DNA from 3 places in the Sporosarcina jeotgali genome. Region 1 is predicted to be linked to each of the others. Evidence: predicted binding sites of a transcription regulator. Region 1 holds the regulator's gene; each other region holds the start of a gene.
The links. Region 1 encodes CtsR, which represses protease genes until heat stress. Its sites were predicted from a motif close to ATGGTCAATAAAGGTCAAACA; they were not measured.
Positions count from the first base shown of each region.

Region 2: clpP (ATP-dependent Clp endopeptidase proteolytic subunit ClpP) is a predicted target of CtsR. The motif match lies at 2,895-2,915, and genes of this name have one in related genera.
Region 3: PGH26_RS03810 (ATP-dependent Clp protease ATP-binding subunit) is a predicted target of CtsR. The motif match lies at 1,972-1,992, and genes of this name have one in related genera.

Region 1 covers NZ_CP116341.1:2,945,002-2,950,375, reverse strand. The annotation lists gene PGH26_RS14930 (hypothetical protein) at 1-1,673, shown strand, start outside; gene PGH26_RS14925 (N-acetyltransferase) at 1,759-2,346, opposite strand; gene PGH26_RS14920 (CtsR family transcriptional regulator) at 2,635-3,105, shown strand; gene PGH26_RS14915 (UvrB/UvrC motif-containing protein) at 3,136-3,690, shown strand; gene mcsB (protein-arginine kinase McsB) at 3,680-4,765, shown strand; gene PGH26_RS14905 (ATP-dependent Clp protease ATP-binding subunit) at 4,918-5,374, shown strand, end outside.
Region 2 covers NZ_CP116341.1:2,271,864-2,277,237, forward strand. The annotation lists gene PGH26_RS11285 (sugar-binding transcriptional regulator) at 1-745, opposite strand, end outside; gene PGH26_RS11290 (glutaredoxin family protein) at 852-1,091, opposite strand; gene PGH26_RS11295 (TPM domain-containing protein) at 1,168-1,968, opposite strand; gene PGH26_RS11300 (LemA family protein) at 1,968-2,543, opposite strand; tRNA gene PGH26_RS11305 (tRNA-Arg) at 2,740-2,811, opposite strand; gene clpP (ATP-dependent Clp endopeptidase proteolytic subunit ClpP) at 2,996-3,601, shown strand; gene PGH26_RS11315 (HPr family phosphocarrier protein) at 3,650-3,907, opposite strand; gene whiA (DNA-binding protein WhiA) at 3,929-4,870, opposite strand; gene PGH26_RS11325 (gluconeogenesis factor YvcK family protein) at 4,896-5,374, opposite strand, start outside.
Region 3 covers NZ_CP116341.1:833,510-838,883, forward strand. The annotation lists gene PGH26_RS03795 (Cof-type HAD-IIB family hydrolase) at 1-546, opposite strand, end outside; gene PGH26_RS03800 (prolyl oligopeptidase family serine peptidase) at 684-1,469, shown strand; gene PGH26_RS03805 (metal-sulfur cluster assembly factor) at 1,522-1,830, shown strand; gene PGH26_RS03810 (ATP-dependent Clp protease ATP-binding subunit) at 2,034-4,169, shown strand; gene PGH26_RS03815 (DUF2929 family protein) at 4,911-5,096, opposite strand; gene PGH26_RS03820 (beta-ketoacyl-ACP synthase III) at 5,284-5,374, shown strand, end outside.

The DNA.
Region 1 (5,374 bases):
TGTTTTCTCTAATTGCCGGGATTGCGGCATCCTTGTTAGCGGTGCCGCTGCACAAAAATGGCCTTGGAGAAGAAAAAGAAAGCAACTCCGATTATAGGGCAGCTGCTGTCATCAGTACTGCTATAGTAATTGCATTAGGGACAGCTGTTTTTTATTACACAACGAACCTAGATCAGCATTGGTCTTCCGTATGGGTCCTGTTACTCGCAGCCGCGATACTAGGAGCTATTTTAGACGGAGGTGTTTTCAGAAAGGGTAAAATTGCTGCAGCCGCAATTGCAGTCCTCGCAGGGATTTACATTTTATCCGCACCTCTATTAAATGCGAACACTAAATTTAAAGCGGTTGAAATGGATCAGCAAGTTGAAATCGAGGCTTTTGACGAAACTCAGACGCCTGCCAGCGTACCGCCGAAATTTGCCCGCAACAAAATGAAAAAAGCATTCGGGCAAGTTCCGAATACGAGTTACTACGATTTGGGGCATCTGCAAATTCAAAAAGTTAAAGACGACTATGTGTATATAGCGCCGGTCGAGTTTTCAGGGTTTTTCAAGTGGTGGAATGGCAAGACGACACCTGGCTATTTTCGAATGAGCGCTACGGATTCCGCGGATAATCCAAAATTCATTGCGTCGGAAATGACTTACACGGAGACCTCCTACTTCAACAAACAGGTAGATCGCCATATGCGCCTGCAATTTCCTGAACTGATCTTTTATGGAGACGTCCAGTTGGAAATTGACGATGAAGGAAATCCGCACTACATTCGTTCTTACGGGAAATTCATATCTGCACGCAACGGATTCGACGTAAAAGGAATTGTCATGACGGATCCGATGACAGGGAAAGTAGAAAAGTTCGCGCTTGCCGATATTCCTGATTACATCGATGGAGCTGTGTCTCCGGAGGCCGTCAGTCTGCAAAACAGTTACTTCGGAAAGTACGTTCATGGGTTCTGGAATTCGTTTGTTGGTAAAAAAGATGTCAAACTGCCATCTGATGAAGGAACGGAGGCAAACGTCAGTCCAATTTTCGATGAAAACGGTCATATGTATTACTTCACAGACTTTACAAGTCCGAAAGAAGGCGTCGATTCGATGCTGGGGTATGCGCTGACAGACGGGCGCACGGGAAAAGCGACGTACTACACGGGAGACCTGGAAGAATCCTACATGGACTCACAAGGAGCCTTGCAAATTATCGAAAAGAAATTCATCGAGAAAAAGTGGTCTGGTGAAATGCCTGTTCTCTATAACTTCTACGGAGAAGCAAGCTGGCTGACACCCGTGTTAGATTCGAATGGTTTCTTGCAAAACTACTTCATCGTCTCGGCTGCAAATCCGGAAATCTCAGTGTTTGGCAATTCTCCGAATGATGCGCTGAAATTGTATAAAACAGCGTTGCAGCGCGGAGGCAGTTCTGTGGACGGAAGCTCAGGAGCTGAAGAAGTGAAAGCCGCGATCACGGTCAAACGTGTGTACAAAGAACGGGCAGGGGACTTTACAATTGTTTCTGTAAAAGCAGAGGACGGACGGAACTTCCTGATTTCATCTGAAACAATTCCGGAAGCAGTTTATATTCAAGAAGACGACAAATTATCGATTATGTATATAGAAACAGGGGAGCTGTTCCTGCCTGTTAAGGAACTCACAAACCTCTCGATTGCGGATTAACGAATTGAGTGCATAACCAGAAAAAAGCGGAAGCCATAGTAGCGGCTTCCGCTTTTGTTCTGATTTAAATGAGGGATATGACTGATTAAGCACTAACTGTAGCAAAAGGTTTTAGGATATTTGTTTTACCTTCTGTACGGAATGTCAATACTTTGTCAATCGGGTCGTATGATTCACCGTAAAATTCGTCATCCTTATACGTATGGATCTCTTCATACGTCATTTTCATGGCATCATATACCGTTTCTTCTTCTGCATCTTCAGGAGACCAGTAAAGGATTTCGAGGTCAGTTTGTTCTCCAGTTGCGAGTGAACGACGGCTGTAGCCAATGCGAGATGCGTGGTGGAAATTTTCACGAGCATAGAAGCGCAAGCGTTTTTCAGTATCTGTGTCTTCATAATTGACGGGTTCCACTTCTAACAAAATCGGCTTACCTTTTTCCTTCAGCTGTGTCAGCAGTTTTTTTCCAAGACCTTCACCTCGTGAAGCGGACGACACGAACAAATAATCTACAAACACAAACGATTCTGTCTCAACGTACATGAGCACGTGTTTTGGACCTTCGTCTTTACGATAAACATTGTGTTTATCCTTTAAAAGCGCATCCATATGCTCTTTTGACTTCATTTCTTCGATGGGAAAATACTCACTTAGTTTCTCGTACCAGTTCATTAATTTAATCTCCTCCGTCGGTATGGGTGTACCCGGAGCTTTTTGTTTGGGGGTCAAACGTAGAGAGAGGAAAAAAGAGGTCAGAAAAAAATCCTCGACTTTATTCTATACCCCTATTATAAACATACTAAACATAAAAGATTCAACTATTTTACTTTTTTCTACCTTGCTAAACGACTGAATGGCCGATTTGCAAATTTCTTGCGCGGGTATTGTTTAATACGGTACAATTAAGTCAAAGATAGTCAAAGTCAACACGGTGACTGTGCCAATAAAAGAGGTGAGAGGATGCGTAATATTTCCGACATCATAGAAGGGTATTTAAAATCGATTATCGAACATGAAGATAATGGAATCGTGGAAATCAAGCGCAACGAAGTGGCGGAAAAGTTCCAATGTGTTCCTTCGCAGATTAATTATGTCATTAAAACACGATTTACATTGGAGCGCGGCTATGCAGTGGAATCGAAGCGCGGCGGCGGCGGGTATATCCGTATTTATCGGGTTCAAACGAATTCCCGCAAGGAGCTGCTGGATCATGTTTTAGAAAGCGTACAGCAAGGTGCTTCGTTTACGATGGCAGAAGATGTGATCTATCGATTGATAGCAGAACAAGTGATTTCCAAAAGGGAAGCCCGACTAATGCTAGCAGCTGTCGAGCCGGCTGTTTTAAATTATCCGTTGCCGGAGAGAGATTTGATTCGTGCGCGAATCTTGCAGGCCATGTTATTCTCGCTCCTGTACGAACAATCGGAGTAACTAGTTATCTAAACGATGGGGTGGTAAAGGATGCTATGTGAAAACTGTAAAGAGCGTCAAGCTTCCGTTATCTTGATGCAAGATACACAAAATGGACCGATTGAACGAAATCTGTGTGAGAAGTGCGCATTTAATTTACAGACGTTTTCAATCAGTCCGAATCAGGAACCGATGTCCATTCAACAATTCTTGTCGCAATGGCTGAGCGGGAGCGAATCGCTGCATCAGCAAACGCGCGAGGTTCAGAAAATGCCGGAATGTCCAGAGTGCGGTCTGACCTTCCATCGTTTTTTAGAAATCGGGAAGTTTGGATGTCCGACATGCTATGAAACATTCCGTGAGCGGCTGCCGAAAGTATTTGGGAAATTGCATAATGGCAATACAAACCACAAAGGTAAAATCCCTGCATCTTTCAATGAAAAGATGACCATTAAAAAGAAAATAGAAGAGCTTCGGACAAACATGCAAGAAGCCATTCAAGAAGAACAGTTCGAACAAGCTGCTGTGCTGCGGGATGAAATAAAAGACTGGAAACAAAAGCTGGCAGCTGAAATAGAGGAAGGGGGAAGTGCGCATGGGGAATAAGCGGTTTATGCAGAACGCTGTCACAGGCTGGATGGTGCCCCATGGAGAGCACGCCGATATCGTGATGTCGACTCGGATCCGGCTTGCGCGTAACCTTCGTGAATTTCGATTCCCGATTGCCTTTTCTGATGAACAGGCTGAGGAAGTGGGGGAAATTGTTTCAGAAGCATTGCTTAGCGAGGTTGAAAAAGGGTATTCCTATACGAGAATGAAAGAATTACCTCAACTGGACCGTCAAGTTCTCGTTGAAAAACACTTGATCAGCCCGCAGCTGGCAGATGCGGAACAATTCGGTTCGGTATTCCTATCTGAAGATGAAACAATCAGCGTTATGGTCAATGAAGAAGATCACTTGCGAATCCAGTGCATTTATCCGGGCTTGCAGCTCGAAAATGCCTATCAAAAGGCGAATGAAACCGATAGTGCACTGGAAAAGAAACTTCCTTATGCATTCGATGAAGAGTTTGGTTATCTCACAAGCTGTCCGTCAAATACGGGAACAGGAATGCGCGCGTCTGTCATGCTTCATTTACCGGCGCTCACGATTACGCGGCAGATTAACCGGATTATCCCAGCCGTTTCAAGGCTTGGAATGGTCGTTAGAGGAAGTTACGGAGAAGGCAGTGAGGCACCAGGGAACGTTTATCAAGTATCCAATCAGTTGACGCTCGGTAAATCTGAGAATGAGATTTTAGCGGAACTTGCAAATATCGTCTCCAGACTGATTGCGCATGAACGCAGGTCTCGTGAATTGCTTCTCGAAAAGTCTCGAATTGCACTTGAAAATCGGGTGTTCCGTTCACTTGGAACAATTTCGTATGCTCGGCTGCTCCCTTCCGCAGAAGCGGCACGATGTCTATCAGACGTCCGGCTTGGCATCGATCTTGAATTGATCGAAGACGTGGAAATGTCGATCTTAAATGAGCTGATGATTTTCATGCAGTCCGGATTTCTCCAACATTATGAAGGAGAAGAGCTAACGTCTGAAGAATTAGATATTAGCCGCGCTAAACTTTTTAGAGAACGATTGAAAAATGGACCGTCAAAAGCAGATGAACAGACAGACCGTCCTTGAGCATCTCTTTTGCGTCTGTGCAACCCATTCGGTAAAATGGTCAAAGATGGTCAAAATCAATTCACCCGGAAACCGATTGTTTAACGGTTCCGAAGAATATAGATAGAAGTAGTACGATGAAAATTATTCTCTGCAGAAGGAGAGGAATGTTAATGATGTTTAATCGATTCACACAACGCGCACAAAAAGTACTCCAACTCGCTCAAGAGGAAGCTATCCGTTTGAAACACGAAGCAATTGGAACAGAACATATTCTACTTGGACTAATACGTGAAGGCGGCGGCATTGCAGCCAAAGCACTTGAAGCAATCGGCGTAAGCTTCGAGACAATTGAAACAGGCGTAGAAACACTTGTTGGAACAGGCAGTAAAGAAGTCGGACCAATCGTACATTACACACCGCGCGCAAAGAAGGTTATTGAGCTTTCTGTCGATGAATCCCGTAAACTCGGCCATTCGTATATCGGAACAGAACACATTTTGCTTGCGTTAATCCGCGAAGGAGAAGGCGTAGCTGCTCGAGTACTTAATAATGCAGGCGTCAGCTTGAACAAAGCGCGTCAACAAGTGCTGCAGCTTCTTGGAAGTAACGACGCTGCAAACGCAAGCG
Region 2 (5,374 bases), 670 kb from region 1:
CAATGCCATGCAGCAAGCAATCCGTCGTTTCATAAAGTTCGAGCATTTTTTGTGCACTCGGTTCTTTCAAGAAAATGGCATGTGCTTCTTCACTCAGTGATTCAGGGTAATACAGGGACTTATACGAAGCATTGCACGTATGCGCGAATGTAGCAGCGATTACATTTGCCTGCTGTCCTATATTATCTCCAACCCCGCCTCGGGCAGGGATGAATACTGTCTCTTCAGCACCTGGATAACAACTCAGATGTTTCGGAATAGCTGCCATGGTACTTCCGCCAGTAACGGCTACAACACGTCCATTCCCAATGCGGGCTGCAAAAACAGATGCAGCTTCAGTTCCAAGCAATTCGTTCGAGCCGCCTGGTTCAGAACTGTCTCCTTTTACAATGTGCACATCTTGAATGGAAAAATAACTTTTAATACGCTTCGCAAGAACATTCTTTCCATATTGCAGCTCAATTAACGGTCCCAGATGCTGCAATACACTTTCGCCATCGGCTGTAACAGTCGCTCCTTCTTTTGCAACACGAATGAGCTGCTGATCTCTCAGAGCTTCCATTACCGAGCGTGTTTCTCGTTCAGATAATCCCGCAGTGTCTGCAAGAGGCCGTCTTCCGATTGGCCCGGATGTTTTAATCAGCTTTAGCACAAGATAGCGTTGTTGCAGTGTTGCCATCATTTCAGGTACTAACTTTTCCTGAGCTTCAACAATAGACGTTTTCAGAGAGACTCCCCCTTTCAACTTAGGACATCTTTTGACCATGATGGATAAAATACGTCCCACTGAAGTCAAAAAAATATATTAACTTATAATGCAAGTATACATACTATTCCCGATAATTTCAAATTTAAACTTCCGATTCAAAAAGCATAGCTAAATCAATATAACTTATCACACCTGAACAAAGCACCTCATCATCTTTTTCCACAACAGGGATCATGAAGACGTATTGCTCATGTTTTGCATCATCCTCTTCAATATTGACCGTAGCCCACGTCAAGGGATAGTCCTCTTGAATAAGTTCCATCATCTGTTCGGCTTCGTCACACAGCGGACAGCCAGGTTTCGTATAAAATAGCACATGCATGAAAATCCCTCCATATAACCCCAGTGTAAAATGAAAAAACGATCTACGCAACAAGCATTGCGTAAATCGTTTAAAGTTACCAGCTTCGGCCAGCGCCTCCGCCACCGCCGGAACCACCGCCGCCGAAGCCGCCAAAACCGCCTCCGCCGCCTGAACCTCCTGAACCGCCTCCGAAGGATCCTGGGAAGAAGACCATACCGCCACCTCGGCGTCTGCCGCCAGGTCCGCCTGAACCGCCCGAACCTCCTCCTTTTCCAGAGTTAAAGAAAATCTGGATGAGGATGAAACCGATGACGATGATGGGGACGATCGGGAACCCGCCTTCATCGTCCTCGTTGTCAAACGATGCGACGGGAAGTTCATCACCTTCAAGGCCGTACTCTTTTGCTATTTCGTTGTAAACATTTTTATACGTTTCAATTACCGCTTGATCAGGTTGCCCATTTTTTAAATAAGGCATGGTCACTTCGTCAATAATACGACCAACTTTACCGTCAGGAAGGGCCCCTTCCAATCCATAACCAACTTCTAAACGAATATGTTTATCACCATTTTCGTCCGCTTCAGTTGTCATCACAAGTAGCGCCCCGTTATTTTTCTTTTTATCTCCAAGTTGAAATTCTCGTAATTTATTCAATGAATACTCTTCAATGGGTCTTCCTTGTGTAGACGGTACAATCCACACAGCAAATTCAGCACCTGTCGCGCTTTGTAACCGAGTTCCATAATCCCTCAGTTCTTGAATTTGACTGTCAGACAAAACACCTGATTCATCTTGAACAACATCCACTTTCGCATAAACCGCGGGCTGGACTGCTGTCAGCAAAACTAAAAGCATGCCAAGCAGGGCAAATGCTCGAACAGCCGACTTTCTCATTACTCATCTGCTCCAAAGTCGACATCTGGTGCTGATTCAGCTCCAGCTTCCGCTTTGAAGTATTCTTTTTCGTCAAATCCAAACATCGAAGCAACGAGTTTGCCCGGGAACCGCTTCACTTGTTTGTTGTAAGAAGCGACCTCGTCATTGTAATCCTTACGTGCTACAGCAAGTCTGTTTTCAGTTCCAGCTAACTCATCCATAAGCTGTCTGTAGTTTTCATTACTTTTCAATTCTGGATAATTCTCTACAACCACTAATAATCGACTAAGTGCTCCAGAAAGTTCAGAGTCAGCAGCCGCTTGATCTTCAGGGCCATTTGCACCTGCTAATTTAGAACGCGCTTCGGTTACCTGACCAATTACTTCCTTCTCCTGCTTTGCAAACCCTTTAACGGTATTCACTAAGTTTGGAATAAGATCCACCCTGCGTTGTAATTGCGTCTCGATTTGTGAATACGCTTGGTCAACGTTCTCTTCAGCTGTCACAAATTTATTGTAACTTCCAGAGAAAATCGCAATAGCAATCACAATAATTGCAACAATTATTCCTAACGGTAACAATAACTTCTTCAAAATTCCCCGCCTCCTCAATAATAGCTTCAGCTTTTTCGCTTCTTCACTTTCAGAAGTTTACCCTGAAAACCAGAAACTCAAAACTTGTTCGTTATCCTTTATACGCACTAAAGTTAAAAAAGTTTCTTTATAGATAAAAAAACTCACCCGATTGTATGATTCCATACAATCGGGTGAGTATCATAAAGCACCTATATGCCCTCGGCGGGAGTCGAACCCACATTTCAAGCTTCGGAGGCTTGCGTGCTATCCATTGCACCACGAGGGCTTCGCATAAAGTAGATTTGCAGCGGACAAGTTATAGTATACTTGCTGGTCAGTTTAAAAGCAACAAATATTTGCAAAGCGTTATATTTGACCTTAGTTGACCATACTATGTATGATAAAGTCATGGTTGAGCGGACATCCGTTTCAACATACGACCTATTTAACCATCAAAGGGAGGAAATGAAATGAACTTAATTCCTACAGTTATCGAACAAACGAATCGTGGAGAGCGTGCGTATGATATATACTCCCGCTTGCTAAAAGACCGCATCATCATGCTTGGAAGTGCAATAGACGACAACGTAGCAAACTCTATCGTCGCTCAATTACTATTCCTTGAATCTGAAGATCCAGACAAAGACATCTCTATCTACATCAACAGCCCAGGTGGCAGCATCACAGCTGGTATGGCCATCTACGATACTATGCAATACATTAAACCAAACATCCAGACGATTTGTATCGGTATGGCTGCTTCAATGGGATCATTCTTACTTGCAGCAGGTACCAAAGGAAAACGCTATGCGCTTCCTAACGCTGAAGTTATGATTCACCAGCCACTTGGCGGTGCTCAAGGTCAAGCGACTGAAATCGAAATCGCTGCTAAGCACATCCTCTTCATCCGCGAGAAGCTGAATGCTATTCTTGCTGAGCGTACGGGTCAGCCTATCGAAGTGATTCAAAAAGATACAGACCGTGATAATTTCATGACCGCAGAACGTGCAAAAGAATATGGGTTAATCGACCACATTATCACACGCAGCGATATGAAAGAATCTGAAGGCAAATAATTACAGCACCCATGAATGGCGTCCCGTAACTTACGGGGCGTCTTTTTGTTAGCTTACCCCTTGCACAAACGCTGACAGCGCTTCAGCGGCTTGTTCTTCATCGCTGCCATCGGCAATCAGTGTAACTGTGCTTCCTTGTGCAATCGCTAAACTCATAACGCCCATAATACTCTTTGCATTCACTTGCCGTTCATCTCGTTTAACATATAAGTCCGATGTGTAGCGATTCGCTTCTTGTACAAATAACGCTGCCTGCCTGGCTTGCAAGCCGGGCTTAATTTTCACTTCAGCGGTTCTTTCAATCATCTCTTCTATCCCCTTCCTTAGTTAGGTAATTCCGCCAACTCGAACACTTTCTGCGATCTCGTCAATTTTACGCAGACGGTGATTCACACCTGATTTACTCACAGGTCCGCCTGACACCATCTCACCTAACTCTTTCAGCGTAATATCCTGATACTCCACTCGCAAATGTGCAATCTCCTGAAGCCTGTCCGGCAGCTGGTCCAAACCGATGGTCGATTGGATGAGTTTAATGTTCTCTACTTGGCGCTGCGCGGCACTGATGGTTTTGTTGAGATTCGCTGTTTCACAGTTTACTAACCGATTTACACTATTTCTCATATCCCGGACAATGCGGATGTCTTCAAAACGCATGAGTGCAACGTGCGCGCCGATAATACTCAAGAAATCCGCTATCTTTTCAGCTTCTTTCAAATAGGCAACGAACCCTTTTTTGCGTTCAATCGATTTCGCATTCAGCTGATAATCATTCATAATCTCGACTAATGCATCGGAGTGTTCTGCATACATCGAAAAGACTTCCAAGTGGTATGAAGATGTCTCCGGATTATTTACAGATCCTCCTGCCAGGAATGCTCCACGCAAGTATGCCCGTTTACAACAATCGTTTGGAATGATTGTTGGCGAAATGGTTTGATTGGACTGGAAGGTATTTGTCAAAATATCTAAATCATCCAGCAAGGGGCGTGCCCCTTCGCGGATTCTGCAAATATAAACATTATTTTTCTTTAACCGCATTTTACGCCGAACTAGAAGTTCAACCTTATATGTGTACAGCTTTTTTAAATTGGAATAGAGTCTTCGTGCAATAGCAGCATTTTCTGTTTGAACATCTAAGCTTATGGTTTTATTTGAAAAAGATAGGACCCCATTCATGCGAATGAACGCTGCAACTTCTGCTTTTGTACAGCAATCCTCCGCCTCAATTTGTGTCAATTCTTTTTTTGTTTCTGATGCGAAAGACATGAACTTTCCCCTTTCCCGGTGACGATCACGTCTGTTTGGTTTTAGATTCGTCTGTTATGTAATTTACGAACCATTCTGCTACTTTTTCTGCATCGTGCATTACCCGCTCATTCTCAGCGAGCGCAATATCTTCTTGCCAAATTTCAGGCACTAACTTTTGCAATTCCTCAAGATCCCGTTCCACTGGCCAAGATGTGACCATCTGTCCCGCTTCGGTTAAAAGCGGCATGATGTCCGTCTTATTCAATAACACTGCGTCCAGGAAAGGTTTTCCGACATGATCATAAAGTGCTGCAACATGTTCGGACGCTGTATACCGGTACGTCTCACCTTTTTGCGTTGTTAAGTTCCCGACATATACTTTACTAGCTTTACTATTTAGAACAGCATCCCGAATATCCTGTACAAGCAAGGAAGGTAAAATACTCGTATACAAACTTCCAGGTCCGATGATGATCAAATCTGCCTGCTGAATTGCATTCAATGTCTCTGGCAATGGCTTAG
Region 3 (5,374 bases), 1.1 Mb from region 1:
CGGAGCCCCCCAGCGTCTATGCTCAATGACTTCCGCATGGACTTCCTCCAAATGCTTGCGAATCGGATCTGCCATTCCATCGCCGCCTTGAATGAGCAGACTCGTAGGATTCACTTGTAAAGATTGACGAATGTCACCTTCTTGAATCTTCGGGCTTCCCGAACTGAAGATATCGAGGAGATGCTCGTCGTGGTACTGCAAATAGACGTCATCCATTACTTCTGCTACGATATTTTTCAGGTTAAAGTCCTGCATCGCATCTATAACGTCTTTGACAACTGGTAAATCAATCGTTTCATGGAAAGTTTTCCAAGTCCGGTCAGTAGGGTGATGAACGAACGCGCCATTGAAGTTTACGATTGGCGTTTTCAGTCCAAGCTGACGGTAATAAATTTCACTGGAACGATAGGGGCGTCCCGTCGCAATCATAATCTGATGGCCTTCCGATTCCGCTTGTTTCAATGCAGCTAGCGTTTTTTCAGAGATTACTTTTTTATCATTTAATAACGTTCCGTCTAAATCGAGTGCGATTAAATGTGGTTTCATGACAAAACGCCTCCTTCCTCATTCAAGTGTATCCTTTTGGAAGCATGCAAGTCAAAAAAGTAATTACACGTGCGCAACTTTTGTTTTTTTAGAAAAACATTGGTATGCTCAACTAAACTAAAAACGAGGTGTCGCGGATGATTATCAGAGAAGAACAATGGGGTACCGAAGGACAGCATGCCATCCCTTTATTGCATATTGTGGATGAATATCAGGAATCATCTGAGATGCCAGTCGTCATCTTTTTCCACGGCTTTACAAGCGCCAAAGAACATAATTTGCATTACGCATTTAATCTTGCGAAAAAAGGCGTTCGTGTGCTATTGCCCGAAGCGCATCTTCATGGCGTCCGCTCCGAATCATTAGACGAAGTCCAGCTCAGTTTGCGTTTCTGGGAAATTGTACTGACTTCTATAGAAGAAGCAGGAATCTTACATCACCAATTGAAAGAAAAAGGCTTGTTAGAATCTGGCCGAATCGCGTTTTCAGGAACGTCAATGGGAGGAATTATAACACTTGGCTGCCTTGCTGCCTATCCTTGGATTCAAAGCGCTGCGGTTATGATGGGAACTCCGGGATATGTGAAACTCACAAAAGGTCAAATGAAGCAATTTGAAAATAAAGGATTTAAACTTCCGATGAAAGACGAAGATGTTGAAAAATTATTGAAGACTCTCGCTGAATTTGACTTGACTCTGCATCCCGAGCGTTTGAATGATCGGCCGGTCTTTTTCTGGCACGGCATGAACGATACAATGGTGCCGTTCGAACCGACACGCCATTTCTATAAAGCGGTCAAAGAGCAATACAATTCGCATCCGGAAGACTTTGAATTTATGGTGGACGAGCATGCTGGCCACGCAGTTTCAAGACCTGGAATGCTTCGTGCGGTGGAGTTTCTTGCAGACCATTTGAACGATTGAGTTCATTTTGCTATGATGAGTACAACGAATTGAAATGGAAAGGGGAATTCCAATGGCTGATGAAATGAAAGAAAGCATGATGGGCGCACTTGAAAACGTTATTGACCCTGAGCTTGGTGTAGATATTGTCAATCTTGGTCTCGTCTATGATGCAGAATTGCTTGAAGGCGGAATCGGTAAAGTGACCATGACACTTACATCAATCGGTTGTCCGATGGGACCGCAAATTGTTGCGAACGTGAAACAAGAACTAATGGAACTTCCAGAAATAAAAGAAGTTGAAGTCGACATCGTATGGAACCCGCCTTGGTCGCGTGAAAACATGTCCCGCTATGCTAAAATGGCACTTGGAGTCCGATAAATAAACAAAAAATGATCCGATTAGTGAGTTTTTCACTGATCGGATTTTTTGTCGTTTTATCCGGGTCCGCTTAGGGGAATACTAGTTATTGAGACCTAAGCTTTTGACTTTACACATACGAAAAAGCGAGGTATACTAGTATTAGTCAAAGATAGTCAAAGTCAAATTAACTAACAATAATAATGAGGTGAGGGTTCATGAGAATGGACGGCGTACAGGAAGATCAGCGTTCCCCATTAGAGCAATTTGGGCGCAACCTAGTTGAAGATGTGAAAAACGGAAAAATGGATCCGGTTATTGGCCGGGATGAAGAAATTCGCAATGTCATCCGGATTTTATCTAGAAAAACGAAAAACAATCCCGTGTTAATCGGTGAACCGGGTGTTGGTAAAACGGCAATTGTGGAAGGATTAGCACAGCGGATTGTGAAAGGTGATGTGCCAGAAGGATTGAAAGACCGCCAGATTCACGAACTCGATATGAGTTCCTTAATTGCAGGAGCAAAATATCGCGGTGAATTTGAAGAACGTCTTAAAGCAGTGCTGAAACAAGTGAAAGACAGCAACGGTGAAATTATTTTGTTCATTGATGAAATCCATACGATCGTCGGAGCAGGCAAAACGGAAGGCGCTATGGATGCTGGTAACATGTTGAAACCGATGCTTGCACGCGGTGAATTGTATTGTATTGGTGCAACAACTTTGGATGAATATCGGATGTACATCGAAAAAGATCCAGCACTTGAGCGGCGTTTCCAGCAAGTAATGGTACGCGAACCATCTGTTGAAGATACGATTTCCATTTTACGCGGATTAAAAGAGCGATTTGAATTGCACCATGGTGTTCGCATCCATGACCGTGCGCTGGTCGCGTCTGCAACGTTGTCAGATCGTTATTTGACAGAGCGTTTCATGCCGGACAAAGCAATTGACTTAATGGATGAAGCGAGTGCGATGATCCGTACTGAAATCGATTCCATGCCGCAAGAGCTTGATCAAGTGACTCGTCGTATTTTACAGCTGGAAATTGAAGAACAAGCATTGACGAAAGAAAAAGATGCCATCAGTCAGAACCGTCTTGCTGCCTTACGTGACGAATTGAAAGAATTGAAAGAGTCTTCATCAGGAATGCGGGAGCAATGGGAAAACGAAAAGAAAAAGCTCCAGGAAGTGCAAGACGTGCGCGAAAAGTTGGACCGTTATCGTCGTGAATTGGAAGACGCGGAAAACAAATTCGACTTGAACAAAGCTGCCGAATTGCGTCATGGCAAAATTCCGACATTGGAGCACCGACTTCATGAATTGGAGGATCAGTTCAAAGGTGAGGAAGAAAACCGATTGATTCGTGAAGAAGTGACGGAAGATGAAATCGCGATGATTGTGGCACGCTGGACAGGGATTCCAGTGACGAAGCTGATGGAAGGCGAACGCGAGAAATTATTGCGCCTTGCTGATACATTAAAAGAACGCGTCATCGGTCAAGATAATGCTGTTCAACTTGTAACTGAAGCCGTATGGCGTGCGAGGTCAGGCATTAAGGACCCAGATAAGCCGATTGGATCGTTTTTATTTTTAGGACCAACAGGTGTCGGTAAAACGGAACTTGCGAAAACACTTGCAGGTACATTGTTCGACTCTGTGGATCATTTCATCCGTATCGATATGTCAGAGTATATGGAAAAGCATAGCGTGTCCCGACTTGTCGGAGCGCCTCCAGGATACATTGGCTATGAAGAAGGCGGGCAATTGACGGAAGCGGTGCGACGAAATCCGTATTCTGTTGTCTTGTTAGATGAAATTGAAAAAGCCCACCCAGATGTCTCTAATATTTTATTGCAAATCCTGGATGATGGCCGTATTACGGATAGCCAAGGCCGGCTTGTAAGCTTCACAAATACAGTGGTGATCATGACGTCAAACATTGGCTCGCAGTATTTAATGAGCGGCCAATTCGAGTCTGAAGAACATGCGGCCGAAGATTTAGTCATGGCGGAGCTGCGTAATCACTTTAAACCCGAATTGTTGAATCGGATGGATGATATTATCATCTTCCATTCTCTATCAGGCAATGCGTTTGTTGAAATCGCTCGGAAGATGCTCGAGGACCTTGTGCGCAGATTGGACGGTCAGGACATTCCATTAACGTATGAAGAACCTGTACTCGACTGGGTCGTTGCTGAAGGAACAGATGCTGATTTCGGGGCACGGCCATTGAAACGGTTCATTCAACGGTATGTGGAAACAGCGGTGGCTAAGGAAGTCATCAAAGGTAATTTGGAAGAAGGGCAGCGCCTGCATCTTCGGATGGAAGATGGAGCGTTAGTTGTGGATACGTTATAAATAAGGGGGCAAGTCACTTTTCGTGTAATGCGATGAGTGGCTTGTTTTTTTTGTGTGAGGCTGAATGTGGTGTTTTTAAGTCAAAAAGAGGCGGGTGTCCACCACTGGGAAGCAGTTCTCCATCACTCAAGCTCGTTTCTTGATCACTTAAGTAAATTTCTCGATAACAGGACACAATTCAACAGCGTTAAGGGATTAATTGGGTGCGCTTCGCTTGTCTAGGAAGGGGCTATGTCACTATGAAAACCGCCTATCCTACAGATCGTGCTGGTTGTCCGACACTGCCAAGCAGTTCTCCATCACTCAAGCTCGTTTCTCAATCACTAAAGCAAACTTCTCCGACACATAGCGGAATTTCTCGATAACGGGGCACAATTCCACTGCGTTAAGGGATTAATTGGGGGCGCTGCGCTTGTCTAGGAAGGGGCTATGTCGCTTTGAAAACCGCCTATCCTACACATGGTGCTGGTTGTCCGACACTGGCAAGAAGTTCTCCATCACTCAAGCTCGTTTCTCAATCACTTAAGCAAACTTCTCCGACACATAGCAGAATTTCTCGATAACAGGACACAATTCAATGGCGTTAAGGAGTTAATTGGAAACACCCAACTAGTTTATAGAAACATGATGCCACTGCAGCAAGAACGCAATCATACTAACCATCCATCCATTCAACGCAAAACATCCATTCAACGCAAAAAAAACAGCAAAAGGGAAATTTCCCTCTTGCTGTTATAAGGATCAATGTTCTGCAACTGGCTCGTCCGGGATAATCGCTGTAATTGCGAAAATCACAATAGACAAAACGAGTGAGACAATGATTCCAGTTGTAAATTCAAACGTTGGCACGTTCGCAATAGCGCCTGCTACATAGTTGAGCATGGAAACTAAAAGGAATGACCAAACAAATGTCATGATGAACTTCATTGAAATCACCTCTAGAATACTTTTTCACCTTTCATCATATCATAGCGCCGCACGTTTCGAAACTTAATTTACAACGCGGATAAAAGAGTTTGACGGTTTCGTGTCTCCATTGTTGAAAAAATTCACGATATCTACTATGATTGATACCAGGTACTAACAATAGATAACAAGGAACGGGGTATGAGCAATGGGTGTAGGACTTCTAAGTATTGGCAAGTATGTCCCTGAACACGTGCTGACAAACGCAGATCTTGAAAAAAGAATGGATACATCAGACG